DNA from 2 places in the Exiguobacterium sp. FD-YE-25-4 genome. Region 1 is predicted to be linked to the other one. Evidence: predicted binding sites of a transcription regulator. Region 1 holds the regulator's gene; the other holds the start of a gene.

What was found. The regulator LexA, encoded in region 1, represses DNA repair genes until DNA is damaged. The targets are predictions, from matches to a motif close to CGAACATATGTTCG.
Region 2: a site for LexA is predicted at 1,397-1,410, ahead of AC13H5_RS10950 (DNA endonuclease). Genes of this name have one in related genera too.

Annotation. Positions count from the first base shown of each region.
Region 1 is NZ_CM168041.1:1,648,255-1,655,938, forward strand. Features, by position in the region: gene AC13H5_RS08515 (DUF896 domain-containing protein) at 26-259, opposite strand; gene AC13H5_RS08520 (YneB family resolvase-like protein) at 320-964, opposite strand; gene AC13H5_RS08525 (hypothetical protein) at 1,037-1,273, opposite strand; gene lexA (transcriptional repressor LexA) at 1,479-2,099, shown strand; gene AC13H5_RS08535 (metal-binding protein) at 2,099-2,539, shown strand; gene AC13H5_RS08540 (DNA alkylation repair protein) at 2,627-3,727, opposite strand; gene glnA (type I glutamate--ammonia ligase) at 3,893-5,233, opposite strand; gene AC13H5_RS08550 (MerR family transcriptional regulator) at 5,280-5,678, opposite strand; gene AC13H5_RS08555 (methionine gamma-lyase family protein) at 5,772-7,067, opposite strand; gene hflX (GTPase HflX) at 7,075-7,684, opposite strand, start outside.
Region 2 is NZ_CM168041.1:2,121,047-2,128,730, reverse strand. Features, by position in the region: gene AC13H5_RS10955 (flagellin N-terminal helical domain-containing protein) at 1-448, shown strand, start outside; gene AC13H5_RS10950 (DNA endonuclease) at 506-1,378, opposite strand; gene AC13H5_RS10945 (flagellar protein FlaG) at 1,553-1,909, shown strand; gene fliD (flagellar filament capping protein FliD) at 1,922-3,589, shown strand; gene fliS (flagellar export chaperone FliS) at 3,604-3,978, shown strand; gene AC13H5_RS10930 (flagellar protein FliT) at 3,975-4,328, shown strand; gene AC13H5_RS10925 (DUF3021 family protein) at 4,364-4,741, opposite strand; gene AC13H5_RS10920 (hypothetical protein) at 4,906-5,091, shown strand; gene AC13H5_RS10915 (hypothetical protein) at 5,239-5,868, shown strand; gene AC13H5_RS10910 (DUF4352 domain-containing protein) at 5,933-6,658, shown strand; gene AC13H5_RS10905 (DUF1572 family protein) at 6,692-7,192, opposite strand; gene AC13H5_RS10900 (DUF2225 domain-containing protein) at 7,475-7,684, opposite strand, start outside.

The DNA.
Region 1 (7,684 bases):
TATGAAATAGGATGTGCATTCATGGTCATTCTGAGCGGTAACGTTCCTGCTCATCTTTTAATTTTTCTGGCGTTACGTCGTTTCCTTCCGGATCGACGACCTTCATTCCCATCATCTGTGATTTGAATGATTGGCGGAACGCTTGCAAATATTGTTGGCGCAGCGCTTGCTGCTCGTCCATCTCTTGTGGTGACAGACCATCTGTCTTTGCTTTGTTGGCGAGGAAATTGATTCGCTCCAACTGTTCAGGTGCTAGCATCGGGCTCGCCCCCTCTCTACTGAATTTGTCCTTCTACTGTACAAAATCAGCGAGCAGGAATCAAGTTTCTGGTACCGACACGTGCTCCAAGTAGCGCCGGTTCACGGTCGCTTTCGATACCTCATAACCAAAACCGCGGAGGGTGGCGGCAATTTCAGCGAACGTGAGTCCACGTTCACGCAATTGGACGATTTCTTCAATCGGAACTTCGATTCGGCTCCGGCCGCCCTGGTCATGGTGCTGGATATTCCGATGCGGATTAAATCCGTTCGCGACCGCCCGACGCATTCCGCGTGAAATTTTAGCGTTATGGATCTTGCGTTGATACTCTTCGACGACACTGACGATTTCGAGCACCATCTTCTCGGCGTCGGAGACGATATATTCATCGGACGACTGCATCGTCAACAAGCGCACGTTATGTTTCATGAGCGTATGCAAGATAGCGATTTTTGCATTTCCCCGTCCGAGACGGCTGTCATCGCTCACGAGCACGGCATCGAGATCAGACGTCGAGACGTGCTCCAATAGATCGAGCAGTCCCGCCCGATTGACCTCATACCCGCTCTCTTGTTCACTGATCACATCGACAACCTCAGCATCAAGACGTCTCGCCATCTGCTTCAATTCGTCCGCCTGACGACTGAGCGACGTCTCTTGGGTGGACTTGTTCGTCGATACGCGACAATAAATGACGACTCGCATCGCGTCACTTCCTTTCTTTCCATTCGCCCTCTACGATACACAGGATGAAGGGATGTTCGCAATCAGAAACGATTATTCGGCGGCGAACCACGTCGTCTTGTCGTCTTTTTTCTCATCCCGTTTAGCGAGAATATGCGCTTCGAGCGTCTCCGCCTCTGTCAAGGCGACTTCTTCTTCAATACTGTGTTCGACTTTTTGTTCGGTCACGACGACCGCTTCGTTGTCACGAAGCTCTCCGACCGCGAAAAATACGAACATACCGAATGCCAACATGCCGACTAAGATGATTCCATTGATTGTGTCTCTCATAATCATTGCCTCCTGGGAATAAGAATACACGTTCTCGAGAACGTCTGTTCGTTTATCTGTTCTCATCATAAAACAAGAACTTCTGTTCGGTCAAGCAGAAAAAAACGAACGAATGTTTGTGCGCTCATGTGTTCTTGTGTTAAACTAAACCCATAAAGAATAGGATGCGTTCGCAGGTTATTCGACATAATCGAGGTGAAATCCATTGAAAAAAATGTCAGCAAGACAACAACAGATTCTTGATTTTATAAAAGCCGAGGTTCGGGCGAAAGGGTATCCCCCTTCGGTCCGCGAAATTGGCGAGGCTGTCGGGCTCGCATCGAGCTCGACTGTACACGGTCACTTGGACCGTCTTGAGAAGCGTGGATTGATTCGACGTGATAAGACGAAGCCACGCGCCATCGAGATTTTGGATGAAGAGATGTCCGTCGTCGAAGACCACGATGCCGTCATGTACGTGCCGGTCATCGGGAAAGTCACAGCCGGTACGCCGATCACGGCCATCGAGAACGTGGAAGAACACTTCCCGCTCCCGGCTCACGTCGTCGGTTCCGACAACGTCTACATGCTCTCTGTCTCAGGAGACTCGATGATTAACGCGGGGATCTTGGATGGGGACCGCGTCCTCGTCCGTCAACAGAACACGGCCGACAATGGAGAGATTGTCGTCGCCATGACGGATGAAGGTGAAGCGACCGTGAAGCGGATTTATAAAGAAGCTTCGAAAGTTCGCCTCCAGCCGGAGAACGACGAGCTCGAAGCGATGTATTTCGATAACGTGTCGATTTTAGGGAAGGTCATCGGTGTATACCGCACGATTCACTAATGGCTAGTGGCAAGACACATACCCGTACGAATCTCGTGGCAATCGGTGCTCTTGCGATTGCCACGCCTTTTATTGACATCGATGTTCCGACCGTGTTCTTGCTTGGCGCCCTCATCGGGACGTTCTGGCTCTCCCCGGATCTCGATTTGAAGTCGGACGCCTATTATCGATGGGGACCGCTTCGGGGCTTTTGGCTCCCTTATGTGAAGATTATGCCCCATCGGTCGTTATTCTCGCATTTTCCGCTCTTGAGCGATCTGATCCGGGTCATCTATCTCGGTTTCCCGCTCACGCTTCTGCTCACGGTCACGCCGTATGAGGAAGCTGTCAGATCGTGGCTCGACCTGAACGGGGCAGCATGCTTCTTCGGACTCGTTTTCGCGACGACGCTACATACGACGCTCGACTATGCGTCCACGTTCTTCAAACGTGCGTTTTAACCAGATCGTTATGTTATACGCTAAAAAAGGGCAACCCGTCTAAATAGACAGGGTTGCCCTTTTTTGAACCGTTTATTATATGGAAGTTCAATAACTTTTATGCAACATGACATGATGTTCAGCCACTTCTCGTCCATTTACCAACAAGACGACACGATGCTCCCCTGGATAATGCCGACGGGTCGTCAAATCTGACCAGTCGTGCACTCTGGTCGCTGCAAGTCGCGCACCCCCAGCGACGGTTCTATTCGCTAGCAGGAATGCTTTACGACTCGCTTTCCCGTTGGCCTTTATAAACTCAATCGCGTATTCGATACGAATATAAGCAGCATCCCCTGGACGAATGGACACATCGTACTCAATCTCGCACGCCTCCCCTATGCGGATCACGTTCGGATGTATAGAAATCGATGCGTCGACGGTTAAATTTGTTTCCTGCGTATAACCGAATATCGTTAACGCGTCAGGATGGGCTGACTTGATCAGTGTCCGGCATCCGTGCCTAATGATCCAATCGGTATGAGGATGCTCGCCCTGCCATCGTCGCGAGACTGCGAGTACAGCTTCTGGGTGATCTTTCGAGATATCGTTGAGGTTGTTAGCGACACTTTTTCTCACATATAATGATGGATCTTCTTTTAACAACTCTAGGATCTCCAACACTGGAGCTGGGTCTTCTTTGAACATCGGTAACGATTCCGCCCACGGAAGGCGAGGACGACAACCCTCACTCGCCAAACGCCGAACATGTTCGTTCGGATGAATGGCCCAAGCTGTCATTTGGTGCATCACACGCGTTGGATCCCGCAACAAAAAAGGTCTGATGGCGAATTCAGAAGACGACTTCTGCGTGAAGAGTTCGAGCGCTGACATCGAGCGTTCCCAATGCTCTTCTGCCTGTCCATACACCGCTACAAAGTCCGGGAAAAACAAATAAGGAAAGCCGACGCAGTCATCTGCAATTTCAACCAATACGTCCAAAGCTGATTCGTAATCCTGTGGCAAATACTGACCGAGTTTTATCGAAATACGTCGAGTACGCCCTTTGAGTGCCAACGCTTCCCACGATTCATCTATGATTGATGCGATAAAAGCCTGTACGTCAAATGACGGATACACGGTTTGAATACGTCGTCCAAATTCCAACAAAAAGGTCTCATCATACACGTCTTTTAATGGTGTTGCCACTTCTCGTCCCCCTATCCCATTCCATTACATTTATAGTGATATACATTCTCCCTCATTATATTGATTAGTTGAAGCGAATTATAGAAAAAGAGTCCTGAATGAGCACTTCATACGAAGACTCGTTCAGGACTCTGATTTTAAAGGGAATATCCCTTATTAGTCGACTTAGTAGAGCGTCATGTACTGATCGCGTTCCCACTCTGTCACTTGCGTACGGAACATATCCCACTCGATTTCTTTCAACTCGAGGAAGTGCTCACCGATATGTTCACCGAGTGATTCCATGACGACTTTGTCGGTACGGAGTACTTCGAGCGCGTCGAAGAGCGTAGCCGGAAGGTCGTCAATCCCGTTAGCAACACGTTCTGGCTTGTCCATGACGTAGATGTTGCTATCGATCGGCTTCGGAGCCGCCATTTCTTTCTCGATTCCATCAAGACCTGCAGCCAAAAGCGTGGCCAAAGCGAGGTACGGGTTCGCCGCTGGGTCGACCGAACGTACTTCGATACGTGTCGAGAGGCCACGGGCCGCTGGTACACGAACGAGTGGTGAACGGTTGCGCGCGCTCCATGCTACGTAGCAAGGTGCTTCGTAACCAGGAACGAGGCGCTTGTACGAGTTGACAGTCGGGTTACAGACAGCCGTGAACGCACGAGCGTGCTCGAGAATCCCTGCCGTGAAGGCGCGAGCCGTGTCAGAGAGTTCCATTTCGCCGTTTGGATCGTAGAAGACGTTCGTGTCACCTTTGAAGAGCGACATGTTAGCGTGCATCCCTGAACCGTTGACACCGAAGAGTGGCTTCGGCATAAACGTCGCGTGAAGACCGTATTTTGCTGCGATCGTCTTGACGACGAGTTTGAACGTTTGGATGTTATCGGCCGTCGTGACCGCATCTGCGTATTTGAAGTCGATCTCGTGCTGACCTGGTGCGACTTCGTGGTGTGATGCTTCGATTTCGAAGCCCATGTTTTCGAGCTCGATGACGATCTCTTTACGGCAGTTCTCGCCGAGGTCGACCGGTGCCAAGTCGAAGTAACCGCCTTGGTCGTTGAGTTCGAGTGTCGGTTGGCCGTTCAAGTCTTTCTTGAAGAGGAAGAACTCAGGCTCTGGTCCGACGTTGAATGCTGTGAAGCCGAGCTTTTGCATGCGCTCGAGGTTACGCTTCAAATTGCCGCGCGGGTCACCGCTGAACGGTTTGCCGTCCGGCGTATAAATATCACAAATCAAGCGAGCGACTTTACCGCTGCCGTCTGTCCACGGGAAGACAACCCATGTGTCAAGGTCTGGATAGAGGTTCATGTCTGATTCCTCGATGCGTACGAACCCTTCGATTGAAGAGCCATCGAACATCATCTTGTTATCAAGTGCTTTGTCCAATTGGCTGATCGGAACCTCGACGTTTTTGATCGTACCGAGGATATCCGTGAATTGAAGACGAATAAAGCGTACGTCCTCTTCTTGTGCGATGCGTTTGATGTCTTCTTTCGTGAACGTTTTTCTGGCCATGGTGAAATGTCCCCTCTCACATTGTGTAATGGTTAGTGTACTGGCGTCATCGATAAAAACGTGACAGCTCACCTTGAATGAGCGACGTCTTATTGAAACGGCCAGCTTCTTGAAGCTGTGTTTTCAATAATTTGTGTAACTCTTGTTCAGAGATCTTCGGTGCTTCATCGACCGGTGCCTTTGGTGATTCCGCATCTTTGGCGTCCGTGTTGTCGAGCATATGACGAATCGCCGCCAAGTTGAAGCCTTGGTCGATAAAATCCTTGATCGTGAGTAGACGTTCGACATCATTAAAGGAATAGAGCCGTCGTTTCGATTCCGTCCGACTAGGCGAAATTAGACCCTGTTCTTCATAGTACCGAATCTGTCTACCTGTCAGCTGTGTCAAATCTTGAACGATTCCAATCGGAAACAACGGGTTGGAGCGACGAAATTGATCGGCCATCTCTTACCCCTCCTTTTCTGTCTCACACTGTGAGAATAATACATGACAACTTACCTGTCAATAGATGTTAAGAAAGTTAACATGACATTTCGGTTACAACTTCTGTGAGATATTGTCACGGTCAAATGTGACGAGCTCTTTCGTCCGCAATTGGCTCAAGGCGAGCATGAGCGCGACCTTGACGTGGGCGTAAGTCAATCCGCCTTGGACGTATGCCGTGTATGGAGCCCGGAGCGGTCCATCGGCCGACAGTTCAATCGATGATCCTTGAATGAACGTCCCGGCCGCCATGATGACGTCATCCTCATAGCCCGGCATATAGGCTGGTACCGGCAACGCGTGGGCATTGACCGGTGACGCCATTTGGATGCTCTGACAGAAGGCGATCATCTTGTCACGGTCGCGGAACGTCACCGATTGAATCAAATCGGTCCGGGGCGTCGTATAATGCGGGTCGGTCTCGAAACCGAGCAATCCGAGCAGGCTCGCCGTCAAGTGTGCCCCTTTCAACGCTTGGGCGACCGTATGTGGCGCCATGTAAAACCCTTGGTACATCTCTTGGAGCGAGTAGAGTGACGGACCGGCCTCGCTCCCGATGCCTGGCGTCGTCATGCGGAACGAACAGCGTTCGACGAGTTCTTTCGTCCCGGCGATATAGCCGCCCGTCTTCGCCAAGCCGCCACCCGGGTTCTTGATGAGCGAGCCGGCCATGAGATCGGCCCCGACGTGGGTCGGTTCGATCGTCTCGACGAACTCGCCGTAGCAGTTGTCGACGAAGATGAAGACGTGCGGATGTGCCGCTTTGATCTTCCTGATCGCCTCACCGATTTCTTGGACCGGGATGCTGCGACGATTGGCGTAACCTTTCGAGCGCTGGATGCCGACGAGCTTTGTCTCAGGACGAATCCGTCCGATGACGGTCTCGACGTCGATTCGGTCCTCTTTCAGCTCGACCGTGTCGTAGCCGACACCGAGCTCTTTGAGCGACCCACGGCCGTCTCCCCGAATCCCGACGATCTCTTCGAGCGTATCGTACGGCTTGCCGGTGATATAGAGCAGCTCATCTCCTGGCAACAACACACCGAACAAGGCGATCCCGATGGCGTGTGTCCCGGAGATGATTTGCGGACGGCATAGGGCGAGGTCCGCCCCGAACACGTCGGCGTAGATCGATTCGAGCGTGTCGCGCCCGATATCGTCATAGCCGTACCCGGTCGTCGGATTGAAATGGAAATCCGACACTTTGTGTTTCTTGAACGACTCGAGGACACGGTATTGGTTGAACTCCGCCGTCGCCTCGATCGTTTCAAAATATGGTTTTACCCGTTCTTCCGCCTCGGTCACGAACGGGGCCAATTCATCATAGTACGCAATCTTTTCTTGCCACATCATTGTTTCACACCTCAAATTGTTTCAGCGTCGCATATAGACGCGTGTCTTCTCTCATATATCCGACGAGTTCGACCGAACCGTCATCGAGGAACTTCTCCTCGAGACGATACATCGAATCTTTGGCCGGATGGTAATGCTCGAACGAGCGGACCGGCAAGACGACGTGTACTTTCGTCAACACATCCGCAATCTTATCTTCGATCGCGCCGATGAGCGTCTCGATATCGGTCGAATCGAGCGCCGAGATGACGAGCGGTCCGCCGACGAAGTCTCCCGTCAACCGATCTTTCTTATTGTATACCTCGAGCTGCGGCAACTCACTCGCACCGAGTTCCGACAATACCGAATTCGTCGTATCGATTTGGTTCATGTAATGCGGATTCGATGCGTCGATGACGTGCAAGACGAGATCGGCCCCGAGCACTTCCTCGAGCGTCGAGCGGAACGCGGCGACGAGTTTCGTCGGCAAGTCACGAATAAATCCGACCGTGTCCGTGATCAGCACTTTACCGCCCCGCGGCAACTCGAGCTCGCGCGTGAGCGGGTCGAGCGTCGCGAACAGTTCGTCCTGTTCGTACGTATCCGCATCCGTCAAGCGGTTAAAGATTGTCGAC
Region 2 (7,684 bases), 470 kb from region 1:
CTTTACTGCTGGCGTTGGTAGTGATGATACAATCACTACAGGAGCAAACTCTGGGGCGACGTTCCAAATTGGTGCAAACGAAGGCCAAAAAATTCAGCTCAACATTGCTGATATGACTTCATCTGGATTAGGCGTTAACAATGTAAACTCACAAATGAGTTCGCATGCAGACGCAACAGCTGCAATTACTACTATTGATACTGCTATCAAAACTGTTTCTGAGCAACGCTCAAAATTAGGAGCAGTACAAAACCGTTTGGAACATACAATCAACAACTTGAATGTTGGAGCTGAAAACCTTCAAGCTTCTGAATCACGTATCCGTGACGTAGATATGGCTAAAGAGATGATGAACTTCACGAAGAACAACATCCTTAACCAAGCTGCACAAGCTATGATGGCGCAATCGAATCAACAGCCGCAGGCAGTTCTTCAATTGCTCCGTTAATTGGCTCTATAACAAGATTTATAACTCCCACGACTCCTCAAGAGCCGTGGGAGTTTTTTAACTTACATACACAGCCTCGACTTCTCTTAATCTGTTTTTCTTAATGTCTTGCCATTTGTACACGACAGACCAATATGTTCTACCTAACACATCTGCGATTTCTTGATCCGTCTGTCCACGTAACTTCGAAGTGACGATATACTCGATGTCTTCCTCCGTATAATCATTTTTAGGCTTAGAGGTAATCACTACTTTATCAGGATTTTCGTCTTTCTCTTGTGACAAACGATAGTCCCAATCCAACTTCCAAGCCATAGACGGGATTTCAGTGGCATATGATTTTGTGAACTCGAGAAAATTGAGAGCTTCTTGGGTCTTCTGTATTCGGAGGATATAGTTATGTCCGTCATTCCGTCGGCTTAACACAAATTGGTGTCCAAACGTATCGTGAATAAATTGGCTTAAATAGTTTAACTCAGATGGATGGAAAGCTTGGAGGTATAAAGCGATGTGTGGGGTCAAAATGATTTGATTTTTATTGGAGCGACTCGACCTTGTTAAACAAAGACTGCCGTCATCAAGATAGAGTGCTAACAAAAAGACTGGATCGGTACACTCTCGTAGTAGATGAAGCGGGACGCTTTTTTTACCGGCAATATACAGTTGGTCACGGAGCCAAGTGAATAATTCATCGTATTTAGAAGTTAGCGATGCACTTGTCCCATTATTATTCTTGATGATACTTGAGAAAATACGAGGTGTCTGTTTCAATTTCCATTCGCGATATTCCAATTGTTTGATGGAAAAGTGTTCACCATACCGCAAATTCGCATTCGGATATTTTTTCTTATGAATGCTGATATGGCCGTCTCCTAGCAAAGTCCCCAACAATAAACTTTTCTCATAAGTTGTTAACTCGTCCCACTTCAAAATTAACCCCTCCTAATAAGAATGTACGTTCGTATATTATATACCCAGCTAGTTTCACAGTATTCTTTAGTTTCTACTTAAGATTAGACGAATTAGTGAACTCGATAACATTGAAGATTATGAATCTGATGCCGATATACATAATGAAGAAATCATAATGAGGTGTGATAGCTTATGAATCCAATTATCTCTGAAGTCCGGCTTCACCTACCTTCTTCTGTCTTGCCGTATGAACAAACGAAAAACGTGTTCGTCGAAGCCAATCAACAAGCTCTCGCCGACGAAGGCATCGTCATTCTCCCGACGCCTCAACACGTGACGAAGTTAGAGGCAGCCGTCGAGAAGGCGAACTTGGTACTCGAACAACAACGTACCGGTTTAAAGTTTATGAAACATGAAAAATTGAACGACTACTATATTCAAATTGTGGACACGAACAACGAAGTCATCCGTGAAATCCCAAGCAAGAAGTCGCTCGACTTTTTCGCTGCTTTTATGGAATTCAATCAGCTCTTCGATAAACGTGTATAAAGGAGGTACATCATGACAACACCTATCCGTTTTGGCGGACTCGCCAGTGGGATTGATACTGATACAATCATCAAACAATTGATGCAAGTGGAAAGAGTACCGGTCGACAAACTTGAACAAAAGAAACAAACGACTGAATGGAAACGAGATGCCTACCGTGAAATCAACCGCTCACTCATGACACTGCGGAACAGTGCGGTCGATCTCATGTTTAGCCGAAACTTTCAGGCTAAAACCGCATCGTCATCTGACACGTCCCGTATACAAGTCACCTCTTCACCATCGAGTGGGAATGCCGCACTCGAGATTCGAAGTGTAGAGAGTTTGGCAACTTCTGCGAGTCATATCGTTCAACTGAGAGATAAGAATAACAATTTGGTAACACGGGAGACTGCTGCTAAGGATTTGGACTTAGACATCAATACAAAAATACAAACGTTTACGGGTTCCCCGACTGAAGTTACTTTAGATTCAAAGATGAATGACGGCGGTAAACTGTTTATTAATAATGTAGAATTGTTGCCGACAGAATATACCTATGATTCAGCCACAGGCAAAGTGATATTCAATTCACCGATTGCCGAAGGAGCCGAATTAAAGTACGAATCCGGCTTTAAAATTGAATATATTAACAAGGACGGCGGGACTCCAGCTCAGCTGACGATTGGAGCAGATGCAAAATTTAGTGATGTTATCACTCAATTGGGTTCAAAAGATACGAACTTCTCTGCTTTTTTCAACGAAGCGTCAGGTGAAATGGCATTGACCCAACGTAATACCGGTAGCAACTCTACTATTGCATTCGCTGGTAAAGCTGAGACACTCTTTAATGCTAGTATTGCGGATGGAATTAAGGGCGAAGATGCAGTCTTCAATGTAAACGGAATTGAGTTGACACGTAGCTCAAATACGGTAACGATCGATAATATGACTATCACACTCAAATCTGAGTTCAAAGCTGTCGATAATCCTGCGCCTGTTACTTTATCTGCCGCAACTGACACTCAAAAAGTATTTGATAACATTAAAGGATTTGTCGATAAATATAACGAAACGATTGATTTGATGAACAAGAAAATCAAAGAAGATCGTTTCCGTTCATTTACACCACTCACGCAAGCACAGCGTGATGAACTGTCTGAAGACGAAATCAAGAAGTGGGAAGATAAAGCGATGAGCGGGATGCTTCGTGGTGATACGATTGTCCGAAGTGCGATGGATACAATGCGTGGTAAGTGGTCAAGTACATCGTCTTCAACAAACGATGATACGATGCAACAGCTATTCCAAATTGGTCTTGCGACCGGTTCAGATTTCACAAACGGTGGGAAAATCGAGCTGAACGAAGAGAAACTTAAAGCTGCCATCGAAAAAGATCCGGAACAAGTGTATCAATTGTTCACGAACGCAGAGAGTGGATTACTTCCACAAATTCGTGATGCTGCGACTAACTCACGTGCTTCTATTACTCGAATCGCTGGTACCGAGGGGTCAGGTGCTCCGACATACTCGATGGGACGTGAAATGACAGATATAGACGACAGGATCAAGAGATTAAATGACTTGTTAATCGATAAAGAAAACGCCTACTACCGTCGCTTTACAGCGATGGAAACGGCGATGAACCAGGCGAACTCGCAAGCCGCCTCACTGCAACAGTTTCTAGGCGGAAGCATGTAAGAGGAGGAATTTAAATGGTAGCCAACCCATATGCAGCATATCAAAACAACGCGGTCACGACCGCAAACCCACAGGAACTGACGCTCATGCTTTACGATGGGGCGCTCAAGTTCATGCGCCTCGCCAAACTCGCCATCGAGCAAGGAAATCCAGACTTGAAGAATACGAACATTCAAAAGACACAAGCCATCTTTCAAGAGATGCGCTTGACGTTGAATAAGGATGTCGCGATTTCGGCAAACTTAGATTCGCTCTATGAGTACATGTGGCGTCGCCTCGTCGATGCGAACGTCAAGAACGACACGACCATCATCGATGAAGTACTCGACTTCACGACTGAGCTCCGCGACACGTGGAAGGAAGCGATGAAACTCGCGAAGCAAGCATGAGACCCATCGATGAAATCATCTTCAAGACACAACGACTAAAGGATTTGTTGGCGAAAGTGCCAGAAGAACCGACGTATGATACATGGATGGACCAAATCCATGAGCTCCTTGACGACCGTGAGCAATTGCTCGCAGCGCACGGACCGGACTTGAAGGACGCCGACCAGACCGTGATCCGTCAGCTCGTCGATGACAGTCAACAAATTGCGCGGTTGATTGAGGCCGAGCATCAACGGCTTGGGATGACCCTCGGGACGGCGCGACAAGAACGGAAGACAGTCAAGTCGTACGTTGATCCCTACGAAAACGTCGATTCGAATTTCTCAGGGTTATTCGATCAACAAACATGAAACAGCTCGAAGGCGTGCCTTCGAGCTATTTTCGTTCATAAAATTTTAGCTTGTCGTCGTGCCTTTTGTATTACATAGGACGTGCTAAATAGAATCAGTCCACTCACATTGAACTTCAAGTAAGCCAATAGGGCATCATGTACCGAAATCACCGGCATAAAGCCGCTGAATATGACGAGCGGAAGGATTGTCACATGCATCGTGATCCAATGGATCAAAATTTGTTTCGGGAACGACCACCGTCTCACTTCATAGATGACACTCGTCAGACCGAGGAAGAACGCCATCCCGCCATAGACGAGCATACTATGTACTCCTTCCATATTTCCATTCCACCACTGATACGTAGCAAGTAATCCGAATAGCGCGAACCACTTCACGCCACGAACGAATCCTGTTTTCAATAAACTCATCTATCTCGTCTCCTCATTCACGTATTGTCTTTGTATAGTATACGATTCGATTTGGAAAAAGTTTCAATATGGATGTAAGGATGCAAAGACGCCTGTTTTCGTATAAAATCGGGTAAATACCACTGTAACCGTTGCTTCTGTTCTGGAAAGGGGAGGGAAACGAGATGAGTGAGAAAAAGGTAAAGCCTAAGTCATCGAAAGATCGTCGTTACTTCGTCTACGGTCCAGAAGGGGCGTATGATGAATATGTGGAACGTGACCCTAAACTTGAAGCGTACATCGAAGACGATGCGCCAATCGAGGACGGTCCCGATCCATATGAAGAAGAAGAGCTCAAATCACGAGGATAAGTCAGTTGAAGTCAAGGTCCAATCGCGGCCTTGACTTTTATTTGTTCAGGGTGACGACCCTATACGTTTTCTTGCACCGGTCAGACTAGACAATCCAGTATGCTCATCTTATCAACCACCATTCATACGAAAAAGGAGAGAACTAAGATGAACATGAAACGATATGGCTTGATCCTCGCTTTACCTTTAACACTACTTGTAGGCTGCGGGGAAGCCGATGAACTGAAGACGACGGCGACCGATACGGAGGAAATCGCAGAAGCCGAAACGACGGAAGAAGCAGTGGCAGACACAACAGAAGAAGTAGAAGTGCAGGAGAGCGAACTTGGGTCGAACCAGATTTACATGAAGAACAAAGCGCTCGACATCAAAGAGACGATTGGCTCCGTCAACTTTGCCATCGATAAAGTACAGACGTCCCGACTCACTGTCAACGAGGCGTACCGCGACTCGTTTGACGGACAAGAAGAAGTGACAGTCGTCGCGATGAATGTCATCGTCGAGAATACGATTGACGACACCATCAGTTTCCATCCCAACCAGGCGACGCTCGTGACGAACACGGGCGAACAAGTGTCGGCTGACTTGTGGTTCTCAGATGATGTCGGCGGCGAGTTCCTCGGGAAAGTGAAGAAGGAAGGGAACGTCCTCTTCTTCGTCAAAGCGATGCCGGAAGAGTTAGCGGACGTGAAAGTCGTCATCGATGGACCGTCGGACGCGAACTATGAGTCGATTGGAGAATCTCGTTACGAATATACAATCAACGTCGAGAAATAAATAATGGCCGCGCCAGGGAACTGGTGCGGCCGTTCCTTATCTTCATTTACAGCAGAAATAATTGATGATTATCTTGAATGTGCTTCAAAAAATGGGGAATAAGATTTATATAAGTTGGAAAAGTCTTGAGGTAAAGGAGAGGATTGGATTGAAGTCGTACGGATTCATCTTAACCATTCCCTTGCTCGTGTTAGTCGGATGTGGAGACACGGAGTCATCATCGACTACTACCGAACCTACCAGTCAAAGTGAAAGCGTTCCGTCGACAGACAGCCAAAAAGAGACGACAGAAGCAGAAACGGTACAAGATGAAGAGTTTGAAGTACAGGAAGATGAGATTGGTCGCAGTCAAATTTACATGAAGAATCGAAATCTTGGGATTGAAGAAACTATTGGGCCAATCATCTTTCAAATCGATAAGGTGCAAACGCTGCGTCTAGAAGTCGCTTCTGATTATCGTTTCTTCTTTGATAATCAAAAAGAAGTGACCATCGTTTCGTTCAATGTCATCGTCGAAAACACGAGTGATGAGACGGTCAGCTTTCATCCAAACCAAGCCAGGCTCGTCACAAACACAGGCGAACAGGTTGATGCTGACATCGTCATCTCCGAGGATGTAGGCGGGGAGTTTTTAGGGAAGGTGAAGAAAGAAGGCGGCGTACTGTTCCATGTCGAGTCGATGCCTGAAGAATTGACCGAAGTCCGCTTTGTTGTGGAAGGGCCTTATAATGATCAGTTCCGTAAAATTGCCGAGGAGCGCTATGAATACACGATCGATGTCACCAAATAAAGAGAACGCGCATCGCCGCGATGCGCGTTCTTGTTATTGTCGTTGATGCGGCAACGGAATCGTCAACACGTTCCAGTTCTCGCCGGCGAATACTTTCGCGAGATAGACGATTTGCCCGACGTGATAGCTGTAGTGCGACACTTGCTTCTCAATCGCCCAGATGACGGTCTTTTCTTCACCGCGGATGAAAACGGTCTTGCCGAGGTCTTCCGGCGTAAGACTCGAGAGCACGTCGTCCAACAGTTGCCAACGTTCGTCCCACGTCGCCATCAATTCGGCGCGAGACTGTTGTTGGTCCTCGAACTCGGCGTCGCGGTTCCGGTCCGGCTTCTCGCCGTCCGTCGTCAAAAAGTCGGTCCAGCGCGACTTCATGTTGTTCGAGATGTGCTGCACGATGACAGTGAGCGAGAGCGTGTCTTTCGCGAGCACGCGATGCATGTCCTCGTCGTTCACTTGCTTCAACGCGTCTTCGGCGAGCTGTTTCTGTTCCTTGAAAATCGAGCGTACCGTTTCGATATAGCGGGCTTCAAACATGGAATGACCTCCTTTGGATTCCTATTAAGCATACCCCAATCTGAATGTGATAAAAATAATAGTAAAATAGTGAAAACCAAATTATAATGATAATGAACCGTGCAAGACGCCACCGCGCGATCGGTTCTTGGGTGCCCTGTTTAGGTTTTGACATGAGTCATGTCGTGTCTATCTCCTTTCGGTTTGGGGGTTCATCCGTCAAGAGAACCGACCGCGTTTGTCCGTGAGTGGATGAGCGCGGTTTTTTTTGTATGCGAAAAGGGAGAGCCGCGGCCCTCCCTTTTAGGCGTTTTCGATTCTAAAGTCTTCCCAATGTGACCGCGCCTGGGTACGGATCCGCTCCGATACTTCCTTACTGCCGAGCAAGATGCCGTACCAACGCCTTGCATCCTCATATAGACCGAGCGCGGCCGACAAGTCGGCGATCCGCAGCATGAGCTGGTCGTACGGGAGGCCGGTCCGGATTTGATCCGTGTACGCCTCCTGCACCTC